3 regions of the Rhizobium sp. Root1204 genome follow, and region 2 is predicted to be linked to each of the others. Evidence: riboswitches for the same ligand, from Rfam matches in the RefSeq annotation. Region 2 holds a riboswitch; each other region holds the start of a gene.

Region 1 (4,478 bases), on a different contig from region 2:
GGCGAAATGACCTACATGCTGGTCGGCACCGCGACGCGAACGGTCGGCGAATTGTTACCGGAAACCTATATCCAGGCCGTCTACTCTCCGGCGTTCGACCGTGCGCATCGGCTGGCCCTGCCGCAGCTTTCATCCGCTCCGCTGGCGTCAGGCCAGAATATCGCCATTACCGGCCTGCTGAAGACGCTGGGAGGGGCAGCCTATGTGACGAGCAGCACGGCGCTGAGGCTCGAAGGCGAAGGCGCCGCTTTCCCCATCGCAGACGCCCCTCCGATACAGCAAGCTGTCTACGCCGCCACCAGCATCCGCACTCGCCACGCCCACCAGCACCGCCGCATCATCAGCGCCATGCAGGATCTTCTGGAACGATAGCAGCCACAAGCGGCATATGCGGTCAGTGCTGAGTGAGCAGAACCAACTGCTGATCCTCGTTCAACCTGGCCAGCATATCTGCGGCCGGAAGCGGATAGGCGATCGCATAACCTTGCAGCACATCGCATCCAAGGCGCGTCAACAACTTGGCGTGTTCCAGCGTCTCGACGCCCTCGGCAATGACCTCGATATTGAGCGCTTTGGCGATGTCGATGATCGAGCGCAACAGGCGCTTCTGTTCGCGCGATGTGGTGGTCGGCAAAACCAGTTGACGATCGATCTTCATCCGCCGCGGTTTCAGCTTTACCAACCCGATGATCGACGCATGACCGGATCCGAAATCATCGATCTCGATGTCGATACCCATGGCCTTCAGGCCTGCGACGTTGGAAAACACGTCATCTTCGCTGTCGTCGAGAAAAATGGTTTCCAGCAATTCGAATGACAGCATATCCGGTCGGACATCCAGGCGTTTCAATTCGTCGATCAAAAGCGGATCCGACAGGCGGGCAGCCGAGACATTCACCGCAATGCGCGGAACATGCACTCCCTGCCCCATCCAGGCCTGACGGTCCTTCAACGCCGCCTTCAAGATCGCAGCATCGAGATCGTCCAGCCGGCCGAGACTGCCAGCAACCTTGATGAATTCGCCCGGCAGGATCAATCCGCGTTTCGGATGGCGCCAGCGTGCCAGAACCTCCATCCCGACGATGCGCCGGGTCCGCGCATCGACCTGAGCCTGATAATAGGGAATGAACTCCCCTTTTTCCAAACCATGAGCGAACTGCCTGCCAACGCGCTGCTCGGCATTGAGTTGTGCCTTCATCTGAGCCGAATACACCTCGACCCGTCCCCGACCGAGCTTCTTGGCACGATGCAGGGCAATATCCGACTGTGCCAGCAGGCTGCCAATATTGCGGCCACTGGCAGCCGCGACACCGATCGACCCACCGGTGCGCAAGACCTCCTCATTATGCCAGACCGACTGCTTCAACTGCTGCGCCAGCCGCTCTGCACGGATTTTGAGGTCATCCAGCGAGACGAAATTTGCGATCAAAACCGCAAATTCATCACCGCTGACGCGGGCAATGAATGCGTTCTCAGGCACACTGGCTTCAATCCGCCTGGCACAGGATATCAGGACATTGTCTCCCGTCGTATGGCCGGCAGTGTCGTTGATCTGCTTGAACCGGTCTAGACCGATATGCAGGATCGCCAGCTTTTCCGGTCCGGCCTCCCCCGCAAGCTCCGCCAATCGCCTGTCAAAGAAGCGTCGATTGGGAAGTCCTGTTAGATAATCATGTTCGGCTGCATATGCGATCCGCTCGCGGCTCGCTTCAAGGGCAACGGCCCGCGCCTCGGCGATCGCCTTTTGCCGTCGCAGTTCGCGATTGAGCAGCACATCCGCCGTCACATCCCATTCGGCGCCGATAAGGGTGATATGGCCGTCTTCCTCGAAGCAATAGGCGCGTGAACGCAAGTATCGGGTTTCACCGTCCGGCAAAATGATCCGGTATTCCGAAGAATAGGCATCCTTGGCTGCAATCGCCCGGTCGAAATCGGCCTGGGCCTGGGCAAAATCATCGGGATGGATCGCATTCGTCCAGACCTCCGCCTTGACGCGCCTTTGCGTCTTGCCGGTTGCGTAGAGCCGGTGCATCTGCAAATCCCAGACGACTTCGTCTTTCTGTGTGTCGTGCTCCCACACGCCGATCTGAGAAGCGTCAAGCGCAATTCCCAAACGGCGAAGAATATTCTGGAATTCCTGTTCGGACCTCGCCGCCTTCATGGTTTTCTCTGCAGAGGATGCTTCGCGTATCAGCGCCTCCGCATTCTACACCAAGGTTCCTAAAGAACTATTGTTCCATGAGCAAAAAGAGTACTTTTTAAACAAACAACCATTAAGTGCTTCTTCAAAGAAACCCAGTTGCAACTTAGGCGCATCTCGTACTGTATTACATATCAAATTTAGACACTGCGCGGAAAAATCAAGAGCCGCAATGCGCCATTGTTGGTCGCAGCGCCGAATTGACATGACCGGGGTGACGGCATAATCATCAGCAGATCAATTGGTTCCCTGGGAGCGAGGCGCTTTCGGGGAGTAAATGGGAACGTGACGGGTGGACCCATTCTGGGCATCTTTATCACGGCCGACCCCGCGACTGTAGAGCGGTCAGAGGTTGTCATTCCGGTACGTTCAGCCGGTAAAAGCCACTGCGGCGATGGGCGTTTTGCCTCTGCCGCGGGAAGGTGAGACAAGCTCCTTGGCACGAAAGTGCCTGACGCCGCGAGCCAGGAAACCTGCCGGTTGATGAAGGGCATGGTGCCCAATTGGTGGGATATTTCCCACGCGCCATCACGGAGGTTGTCATGGCTACGACTACAGTTTCAAGCGTCCCGCTTTCTCTCAATGACCGTATCACCACGGCTATTCTCGCCCTGTTGATCGGCGGCTTCCTGGTTTTCGGTGCCGGCCTTGCCAATTCCGCCGTGCTGCACGACACCGCGCATGACGTCCGCCACTCCTACGGTTTCCCCTGCCATTGATATAGGCAGTGGGAAGCTCAGCCTTTCCACACTCTATCGATAGGGGATCGCGGGTTTCATTTTGGAAATCACGCGGCCGTGGATTGCGCCCATGCTCCGGCATCGGGCGGGCTTTGCCGTGGGAATTCAAACACAGCAAGCGTTGAGCACTAAAGATCGATCTGCTCCGCTTGATTTTGGGGGTATCAAATGATTGTCAAAACGCTTCTGGCCGCATTGGTGGCTGGATTGATCGCGGGCGTCTTCATGACGGCGGCGCAGGAGTTGCGGGTGGTCCCGCTCATCCTTCATGCCGAGGAATATGAAGTCAAGGAACCTGCCGCCGAACCACCGGCCGCAACCGAAGGCCAGCAGCAGCACTCTTCTCTCGACCGCTCCTCGTTGATCGGCGAAATGCTGTCGGCACTCTCACCCATCACACCCGCCTACGCCCATGAAGGCGAGCACGAAGACGAAGGCGGCATCATGTTCGGCATGAGCCGGTTCTCCGGCACATTGCTTGCCAATCTGGTGGCCGGCGCCGGATTTGGCCTGCTGCTTGCGGGCGCCAGCCTCGCCTTCAATTACCCCATCACGCTGCGCAACGGCGCTCTCTGGGGCGCCTGCGGCTGGCTGGCTATCCATCTCTTGCCCGCCATCGGCCTGCCGCCGGAATTGCCGGGCTTCCCTGCCGCTGATCTCCACGACCGGCAGACCTGGTGGATCGCAGCGATCGTTCTCTCCGTCGCCGGCCTCTATCTTGTCGTGTTGCGCGGTGAGATCCTGGCCAAGATCATCGGCCTTGTCCTGATCGCCGCTCCGCACGTCTATGGAGCGCCACAGCCGACGGACATCTCGAGCCCGGTACCCGCAGTTCTCGGCGCGGAATTCGCGGTCGCCGCCTTGGCAACGACACTGGCGTTCTGGATCGTGCTCGGCGTGATTTCGGGATACCTGAACGACCGGTTTCTGAAATCGGCTTAAGCCCTATCGTTGCGGCGCTAGCATTGCTTGCGCCGCAAGTACATCAAAGGCCGCCTGTGCGCTCGACAAGGGCCTGCAGGCGGCTTTTTTGTGTCTCGTCATCGAGAAGCACGCAGACATCGCAAAAATCCCCACCCTCTGTTCGATAGTAGAGACAGCAGCCGCTTCGCAGCCGGAAGATTCGCTCGACGGGGATGCCATCGCAAACAGCGCCGACCTTGGCGTAGTGCGCCGTCTCGGAAAATACCGGTGAACCGGCCCTCTTGATGATGGCAAGCGCTGCGGCCATTGCGCGATCCGCTTCGCCCAAGGCGGCACCGATCTCCAGAAAAGCCCCCGCAATGCCGTCACCCACCAGCCGCCACTGCGCGACGGGGGATAGGCCAGTGCGGCCTTGCAGCAAGCCGATCACCGGATTGAAGCTCTCGACGAAGCCACCATGAAATGCTGCCACCCAATCATCCCCGCGTGCAAAGCTCCGGAAACGAAAATGAAGGCGGCTGATACCGGAGGGATAAGTGTCCGAAGGCGTCCCCCTGCCATGCTGAACGACAGGTTCGAACCGGAACGCAAGGCGATCCGGATGCAGATTGGGC
Region 2 (4,478 bases):
CCCTGCTTTTCCTCGCTGGCCTCGATGGGGCTGGCATAGACTTCGGGAACCTGGATGATGCCGGCATATTTCGCGCCATCGACGACGACGACGCGTTGTGTTGATCCGAGCGGAAAATCGCGGCGAAAATCCTCCAGCGTTGCGTGGGCGTCGATGGTGCGGACATCGGTACGCATCAGGCGGCCGACCGTCAGGTTACGGATCCAGCCGACATCATGGGCGCTCCGGATGCTTTCGCCGCGCAGATGAAAACGCCAAGTGGCGAACGAGTAGCCGAAGGTGGTTCTGACCACGAGCGATGAGGTGATCACGGCTGCGAGGACCAGAACGGTGATCGGAAAATCACCGGTGATTTCCAGCGCCAGGAAGGTCATGGTCAATGGCCCGCCGATGACGGCGACCGCCAGCGCGCTCATGCCGACAACGGCATAGATGACCGGTGTCAACGTTGCATGGGCAAAGATGTAGGGCGCAGAAAAGGCAAACAGCTTGCCGAGCAGCGCACCCATAAACAGCGAGGCAAAGAACAGGCCGCCACGAAATCCTGAACCGATCGAGACGGCCGAGGCGAGCGATTTCAGGAGGAACAGACCGATCAACATCGGGATCGCCGGCGAACTGGCGAGATTGAGGTGCAAGGCGCCGTGACCGGCCGAAAGAACCTGCGGTGAGACCAGCGCCAGAAGGCCAACGACGACACCACCAAGCGCAGGCCGCATCGGCGCAGGGATCGAACTGCGGCGGGCAAGACCCTCGACCAGCGAGACACCCTTCATCAACAGGATGCCCATGCCGGCACAGAAGCAGCCGAGCAGCAATGCTGGCAGATAGTCGGCCGGAACGACCGCGCCGAACTGCCCGACATCGATGGTGAAATCACCGGCATAGAGCCATCGGGCGACGAGATTGGCGATCAATGCGGATACGACGACCGGCGTCAGCGACACGATCGTATAGGTGCCGATGATCAGCTCGAACGCATAGAAGGCGCCAGTCAAGGGTGCGTTGAACGCGGCGGCGATGGCTCCGGCGGCGCCACAGCCGACCAGCGTGCGCAGATCCGAGCGGCGAAGCTGCAGCGAAACGCCGAGCTTGGAGGCGATGCCGGACGCAAGCTGGGTGTACCCGGCCTCAAGCCCGACAGAGGCGCCAAAGCCGTTGGAGATCAGGTTCTGGACCGCGACGATGATGCTGTCGGTCAAGGACAGCCGGCCGCCATGCAGGGCGTTGGCCTCGATCGGGTCGACCATTGGCTTTTTACGCCACGACGCCAGAAGAAGCATCACAAGGCCAAGAATGATCCCGCCGACGACCGGCGCGATCAACACCGAGATTTCGCCCCGCAGATCGCTCGCGCTCAACCTTTGTTCGTCGGCAATCCCGAAAATCAGGCTGTGCAGGCGGCTGGATATGATGCTCATCGCGGTCACGGCGAGACCTGACGTGATGCCGACGATCATGCCCGCAACGACCAGGCCGAGTTCACTGCGCCGCGCAAAGGCCCGCATGCGTCCACGGTCAAACAGCAGCGAGAGATAGCCGAGGCGGCGCAGGTCGAATTTGGGTATCATCTTCAGCTTCATTGCCAGGCCATCCAGTCTCCGCGCCGTCCTAGAAGGCATGGCATTGGAGATCAAGTGAAGTCTTGATCACATCACGCTAAACCGAGGTGGCGGAGATAGTGTCGCAATTGACTTGATCCAGGTGAGCGCCTAATCATCAGTCATTGGATGGTTCCCGATATGCTTGTGCATGCCGGGAGTAAATGGGAATGCGACGGGCCGGACCCAAGCCGGGCGTCCTTATCGCAGCCGACCCCGCGACTGTAGAACGGTCAGGGTTCACCATTCGGGAAAGCCGGTGCTTCCGGACTGTCCGCACTCGCGGCAGCGGCGCGCATTGGCCCAACCGGAAAAGCCACTGGAGTGGCATTACGATCAGCCGGGGCCGGACGCCTCTATTGTCTACGAATCGTCCACCTCTTCGTAATGCCCGTCGATTGCGGTCACGCAATCTGGCGCAAACCTCCGGGAAGGCGAGGTGGACCCGTTCGTCCCTTTGGGGACGTGGCGCCGTGAGCCAGGAGACCTGCCATCCTCAAGAGCCCCATCTTAGCGAGGGGCTCGCCCGATCCAGGGAGAGATACTCCCGATGCCAGCACGGAGGTTGTCATGGCTTTATCATCCCGTTCCCCGAACGGCCCGTTTTGCATTGCCGCGCTTTTTCGCTCGCGTGGTCCATTGGTCTGCGTACTTCCCGGCGCGCGCTGAGGCCAGGACCATTCCATGACATCGATACAGTCAGGTAGCGCGCTGATTCTCGGCGGCGCCCGGTCCGGTAAATCCACTTTCGCTGAAAAACTCGTCACGGCGTCGGGTCTGCGCCTGCATTACGTCGCGACAGGAAGAGCCTGGGACGGCGAGATGCAGACAAGGATTGACGAGCATCGCGATCGCCGCGGGCCGGAGTGGCAGACCCATGAAGAGCCGCTTGAGCTTGCCGCCTGTCTGAAGGCGATCGATGCGCCGGATCGCATCATTCTGATTGATTGCCTGACGCTCTGGGTCACCAATCTGATGATGGAGCACCGGGATATCGCGGCGGAATTTGAACGGCTTGCGGCTTATGTGCCGCAGGCCAAGGCCCGGCTGGTTTTCGTGTCCAACGAGGTCGGGCTTGGCATCGTGCCGGAGAACCGCATGGCGCGCGACTTTCGCGACCATGCCGGCCGGCTGCACCAGATCATTGCGGAGATATCCGCTGACGTCTATTTTATCGCGGCTGGATTGCCGCTGAAAATGAAGGGTTGATCCATGACCACTGCTAAAGCCGTCCACGGCAAGATTCCCGCAACCGTCATCACCGGCTTCCTCGGCGCCGGCAAGACAACGATGATCCGTAACATCCTGCAGAATGCGGAAGGACGCCGCATCGCGCTGATCATCAACGAGTTCGGCGATCTCGGCGTCGATGGCGACGTGCTGAAGGGCTGCGGCGCCGAAGCCTGCAGCGAGGACGATATCATCGAGCTGACCAACGGCTGCATCTGCTGCACCGTTGCCGACGATTTCATCCCGACGATGACCAAGCTGCTTGAGCGCGAAAATCGCCCGGACCATATCGTCATCGAGACGTCCGGCCTGGCGCTTCCGCAGCCGCTGATCGCCGCTTTCAACTGGCCGGATATCCGCAGCGAAGTCACGGTCGACGGTGTCGTTACCGTGGTGGACAGCGCTGCCGTTGCCGCCGGGCGTTTTGCCGACGATCACGACAAGGTGGATGCGCTGCGCGTCAACGACGACAACCTCGATCATGAAAGCCCGATCGAGGAACTGTTCGAAGACCAGTTGACTGCGGCCGACCTGATCATTCTCAACAAGACCGACCTGCTCGACTCGACCGGTCTTGCCTTCGTCCGCAATGAAGTCTCGTCGCGCACCAGCCGCAAACCGGCGATGATTGAGGCAAAGAACGGCGAGGTGTCCGCCGCCGTCCTGCTCGGCCTCGGTGTTGGCACGGAAAGCGATATCGCCAACCGCAAATCGCATCACGAGATGGAACACGAGGCCGGCGAAGAGCATGATCACGACGAATTCGACAGCTTTGTCGTCGAACTTGGTGCCGTTGCCGATCCGGCCGGGTTCATCGAAAAGCTGAAGCCGATCATTGCGGAACATGACGTGCTGCGTCTCAAGGGTTTCGCCGATATCCCCGGCAAGCCGATGCGCCTGCTGATCCAGGGCGTCGGTGCCCGCATCGACCAGTATTTCGACCGCCCGTGGGCAGCCGGCGAAGTGCGCCGCACCCGCCTGGTCGTCATCGGTCTGCATGATATGGATGAAGCGGCCGTGCGCGCTGCGATCACAGCGGCGGTTTGATAATGGTGAGCGCGGAGTCGCCCCCTCTGTCCTGTCGGACATCTCCCCCACAAGGGGGGAGATCAGCTGTGGCTGCCTCGCGCTCAAAGCTTTTGGTGCACGCGTCCCGGGGCCGCTCGGTCCCGATCTCCCCCCTTGTGGGGGAGATGTCACGCAGTGACAGAGGGGGGTACGACTGCCCTCGGGGAATGCCATGCATCTCCTTCTAGCCCAAAAGGGCACGATCACCGACGGCGAGGAAGCGATCGATCTCGGCCAGTCACCCGCCGATATCCTTTTTCTGTCGGCCGCCGATACCGAGCTTTCCTCGATTGCCGGGGCACATCGCACACGTGGGGCAAAGTCGAGCCTGCGGGTCGCCAGCCTCCTGACGCTCAAGCACCCGATGTCGGTTGATACCTATGTCGAGCGCACGGCGCGCCATGCCAGGCTGATCATCGTGCGCCCGCTCGGCGGTGCCAGCTATTTTCACTATGTGCTGGAGGCGCTGCATGCGGCTGCCGTCACGCATAAATTCCAGATTGCCGTGTTGCCTGGCGATGACAAGCCCGATCCAGGGCTGGAGCCTTTTTCGACCATTTCCGCCGAAGACCGCAATCG
Region 3 (4,478 bases), on a different contig from region 2:
ACGACATCCAAAGACACGTCATGAAGAATGGTGGCACCACCGGCCGACCACGAAACGTTTTGCGCGGAAAGGTTCACGCCGGCGCCCTCCTGCGGCTGAGGATCAAGGCGAAGGCTGGGGCGCCAAAGAGCGCGGTGATGACGCCGATCGGCAGGACCTGCCCCGGTATGATGACCCGCGATATGATATCGGCAGCGATCATGAAGACGGCGCCGATGAGGGCAGATGCAGGGATAAGCAATCCATGCCGCACGCCAACGACCATCCGGGCAGCATGCGGGATCACCAGCCCTATGAAACCGATCGAGCCGACAATGCTGACCATGACCGCCGTCATCAGTGCCGACACGCCGATCAGGATGGCGTAGACGCGGCGGACATGAATGCCCAAAGAGGCGGCCGATTCCGAGCCGAAGGTGAAGGCGTCAAGCGCGCGCGCCTGCCAGAGGCAGACCGCAAGGCCGATCACGGCGACGGGAAGCGCAAGCGAGACGTCAGTCCAGCGGACACCGGAAAGGTTTCCAAGCAGCCAGAACATGATACCGCGGGCCTGCTCCGCATTGGCCGCCTTCGTGACAATGAAGGACGTCAGCGCATTGAAGAGCTGCGAACCGGCAACACCGGCCAGAATGATCGCGCTGGTGCCCCGTCCGGCGCGCAAGGCGAGCAGGCTGACGAGGCCAAAGGCGATCAGAGCTCCGGCGAATGCGCCTGCAGGCATCGTCAGAAAACCCGCTCCGAAGCCGAGAATTGCCACGCCGACCGCGCCGGTCGAAGCCCCGGCGGAAATGCCGAGAATATAGGGATCAGCCAATGGGTTCCGGAGCAGCGCCTGCAACACGACACCGGAAACCGCCAAGGCCGAACCGCAGCAAGCGGCGACAACGGCGCGGCTCATCCGGTAGTTCCAGACAATACCCTGATCGAGCGGATCGAGCGGATAGCCCGCGTTCCAGAGCCGATTGGCCACGGTCTTGGCGACGATGTCCATGGGAATGGCAGTCTCGCCGATCGCCGCGCCCAGCCAGAGCGCTGCGACCAGAACGACAAGCGCCAGCAGGATGGCGCTTGTCTTTGAGAGGGAAGAGGTGATGGCGATCACTTGTTGAGGCCGGATGCGGCGATCGCGTCAGCGAGCACCTCGATGCCCTCGATAGTGCGGATCGTCGGGTTCATCGCCTGGGCGTCCATGACCACCACGTGCCCCTCCTTGACGGCAGGCATCAGGCTGGCAACGGGATCGGTCGTCAGGAATTCCTGCTTGACCGCGATGTCATCGGCCGGAAAGCGGCGGCGGTCCAACGCGCCCGCCACGATGATGGTCGGGTTTGACTTGGCAATCGTTTCCCAGCCGACCGTCGGCCATTCCTCTTCGCTGTCGATGACGTTCTTGATACCGAGTGTGCGGAGAATATAGCCCGGCGCACCATTCCTGCCCGCGACATAAGGGTCGATGTCCTTCTCGGCGCTTGAGAACCAGAACACGGCAGAGAGCTTGTCGTTGGCGGTGGTGATCTTTTTGCGAGCCGCCTCTTCGCGCGCCTTGAGATCGGCGATGACCTTCGCGCCCTGGTCCTGAACGTCGTAGATTTTCGCGAGTTCGGCGATTTCCTGATAGATCAGGTCCATGGTGAAGACACCTTTGCGGACACCGTCGCCACCGCTCGAATTGTCCTTGCCGACACAATCCGATGGCGAGACATAGACGGGGATGGCCAATTCCTCAAACTGCTGCGGCGTACCAACGACGCCTTCTGGGCCAATCATCCACTCGAACTGGGCTGTCACCAGATCGGGTTTCTTGCCGATGACGCTCTCGAAGCTTGGATCATTATCCGCCAACCGTTCGACCTTGGCATTGATCTCCTCGTACCCTTTCAGAACAGGGCCGATCCACAGCGCCGTGCCGACCATTTTTTCGTGAACGCCGAGCAAGTAAAGGATTTCGGTGGTGCCTTGTCCGATTGAAACAGCGCGTTCTGGAGCCTGATTGACGGTAACCTCACGGCCGCAATTGTGGAATGTCAGCGGATACTGGGTCTTCTCGGCAAAGGCCTGCGTCGATGCAAGGGCCGCAAGAACTGCGGCATTGGCCAGCACGACCAGCGATTTGCCGATATGCCGGGATGTTTTGGAAATGAACATTTAGTCCTCCGGATGAATCACGCCTCTGGACGGATTCTGTGAGGGCAAAGACGTCGTGGCGAACAACACCAAACACGGCATGTTCGCTGCCGAAGCCTTTCAGCCCGCGATGAAACAGATGCCGCGTGGTGGGAAATCCGGGAGAATACGTATGAATACGCTGTTAGGCCGGCAGGAAACCGTCATCAAATTCTCCTGTTCAGGGCATCCCCGCCCGTGACGTTGGATCGATCTTTTGACGGCAGGTCTCCTGGCTTACGGATATCTGCATCTCATCTGCCTTCCCGGGAGTTCTCCCAGTGGCATGACGCATTTTCGCGTCACGAGGATGAGCGGCAATCCGCTTACAGTTGCGGGGGCAGCCACGGTCTAGGTCCCTGCTGGGTCGTCCTCACCGTGTTCCCTATTAATCCCCTCGGAGTCATCGCTCGGGGAACCGTCGGCGGCGAGTTAGCATCAGGCATCAAGGCGCGTCAAGGCGAAACAGATGGCGTCTTGCGCTTTACGGTTGATTCTCGATTTGCTCTCAAAACCGGCTGACTGAAGCTTGGCCGACGAAGCTTCTTCCCCAAAACCAAGCGCCTCAGGCCGAGTTTATCAGTCCATTGACTCTTGCTTGAAAATGGAACATAAAGTGAACAAATGAGGCAATGCAGGCCGGCAGGCATCGTATCCTTGCTTGGCAGGATCACTCCACCGGATAACCGTTGAGGTAAGACATGAGCCATGTTGATGAAATTACGGCGCGGACACAGGCGGTTCTGGCGCGGTCGAGGGCATTCCGGGAGCGTTCGCAGGCGATGCGGGAAGAGCACAAGGCTCTGATCGAGCGCGCCTCGATCAAGTCGGGCCAGCTTCATTTCGTCTTTCCCGCGTCAAACCAGGACAGACCCAAGCACTAGGAAACCAACTCAGCGCCAGACCTTCCGCCGCGAACGGCCACGCTTGAATGTGCCGCCAATACCGCTACATTCTTTCGATGAATGCCCTCGCGGAGTAGACCCGATGAAACCTCTCATTTTCCTGAGTGTAGCCGCGCTGATGCTGGCCTCGTGCACCGCGCCGGATGTCGAGCCGATCCCGGGCAGTATCACTTATGGCGGCCAGCCGCGCACGAAGCTGACGAAATCACCGGTCGGCAGTGTCGTGCACAATTCGTTCCGCACCGTGACCGGCGTTGCCTACGAAACCTATATCATCCAGCCGGATCGCTCGCTGAAGCTGATCCGCCGCGAAATCCGCAGCGACTTTTTCGATCAGAATTGAGCTCCGGCGCCGCTTCAAGCCGCGGGTGCAGCTCTTGGCGACCGCGCCACCAACCGCGCATAGTCGATTGCCGATAGCATATTGACGTGATTGGCCTTTCCCGTACCCGCGATGTCGAAGGCCGTGCCGTGGTCGACCGACACCCGGTCGATCGGCAGGCCGAGCGAGACGTTGACGGCGGTCTCGAAGGCAACCAGCTTGATCGGGATATGTCCCTGGTCGTGGTATTGCGCGACGACGAGATCGAAGGCGCCGCCATAGGCGCGGGCATAGACTGTATCGGCGGAAATCGGGCCGACCACATCGATGCCCTTGGCCTGCGCCAGTTCAACTGCAGGCGCCAGGAATTTCGTGTCCTCATCGCCGAACAAGCCGCCCTCGCCGCAATGCGGATTGATGCCGGCGACGGCGATACGCGCCTTTTTGCCAAGACGCAGAAAATGGCGGTGCCCCGCCTCGATCGTCGCCAGCACACGCTCGACAGTCGCCCGTTCGATGGCGGTGCGCAGCGAAACGTGTGTCGAGACGTGGATGGTGTTCAGGCGCTCGGATGCCAGAAGCATGAAGGAGCTTTTCGATCCGGTCAGATGCGCCAAAAGGCCGGTATGGCCGTCGAAATGATGGCCGGCGAGGTTCATTGCTTCCTTGTTGATCGGCGCGGTGACGATGCAATCGACTGCGCCGGACATGGCCAGCTCAACCGCGCGCTTGATGTAACGTACGGACGCATCCCCAGCGACCGGGCTCACCTTGCCGATCGCAGGCAGGCTGCCATCAATCGCAACTTCATCGACGGCGATCGTGCCTGCGGCGGGCGTGGCGGAAAAATGCAATTCCGTTCCCGTTACCCTGTTGGCCCGTTCCAGCGCCTCGACATTACCGACGATGACGAAATTCGCCCTGTCGGCTTCGGGCAGCGCGGCCAGCGCCTTAACGATGACTTCAGGCCCGACGCCGGCCGGATCTCCCAGCGTAACGGCTACGCGCGATGTGCTCATGTTCAGTCCTCCGTGCGGCGCAGCGGCCGTTCCTGCGCTCCGGCTTGGCCGCGGCAGGCCTGTTCCAGT

Evidence for each region. Region 2 has a riboswitch for cobalamin ahead of cobU (bifunctional adenosylcobinamide kinase/adenosylcobinamide-phosphate guanylyltransferase). Riboswitches for the same ligand answer to the same signal wherever they lie in the genome.
Region 1: linked by a shared signal. The riboswitch ahead of ASC96_RS32325 (CbtB-domain containing protein) and the one ahead of cobU (bifunctional adenosylcobinamide kinase/adenosylcobinamide-phosphate guanylyltransferase) in region 2 are both predicted to bind cobalamin.
Region 3: linked by a shared signal. The riboswitch ahead of ASC96_RS00875 (ABC transporter substrate-binding protein) and the one ahead of cobU (bifunctional adenosylcobinamide kinase/adenosylcobinamide-phosphate guanylyltransferase) in region 2 are both predicted to bind cobalamin.

What each region holds. Positions count from the first base shown of each region.
Region 1 is NZ_LMCZ01000043.1:56,567-61,044, reverse strand. It holds gene ASC96_RS29700 (LysR family transcriptional regulator) at 1-372, shown strand, start outside; gene ASC96_RS29695 (EAL domain-containing protein) at 395-2,161, opposite strand; cobalamin riboswitch at 2,426-2,696, shown strand; gene ASC96_RS32325 (CbtB-domain containing protein) at 2,743-2,919, shown strand; gene ASC96_RS29690 (CbtA family protein) at 3,109-3,882, shown strand; gene ASC96_RS29685 ((2Fe-2S)-binding protein) at 3,926-4,478, opposite strand, start outside.
Region 2 is NZ_LMCZ01000041.1:137,268-141,745, forward strand. It holds gene ASC96_RS27305 (chloride channel protein) at 1-1,571, opposite strand, end outside; cobalamin riboswitch at 1,715-2,111, shown strand; gene cobU (bifunctional adenosylcobinamide kinase/adenosylcobinamide-phosphate guanylyltransferase) at 2,286-2,810, shown strand; gene cobW (cobalamin biosynthesis protein CobW) at 2,814-3,878, shown strand; gene cobN (cobaltochelatase subunit CobN) at 4,072-4,478, shown strand, end outside.
Region 3 is NZ_LMCZ01000001.1:171,958-176,435, forward strand. It holds gene ASC96_RS00865 (ABC transporter ATP-binding protein) at 1-77, opposite strand, end outside; gene ASC96_RS00870 (iron ABC transporter permease) at 74-1,102, opposite strand; gene ASC96_RS00875 (ABC transporter substrate-binding protein) at 1,099-2,145, opposite strand; cobalamin riboswitch at 2,368-2,601, opposite strand; gene ASC96_RS00880 (hypothetical protein) at 2,865-3,047, shown strand; gene ASC96_RS00885 (hypothetical protein) at 3,151-3,411, shown strand; gene pdxA (4-hydroxythreonine-4-phosphate dehydrogenase PdxA) at 3,426-4,409, opposite strand; gene ASC96_RS00895 (iron-containing alcohol dehydrogenase) at 4,478-4,478, opposite strand, start outside.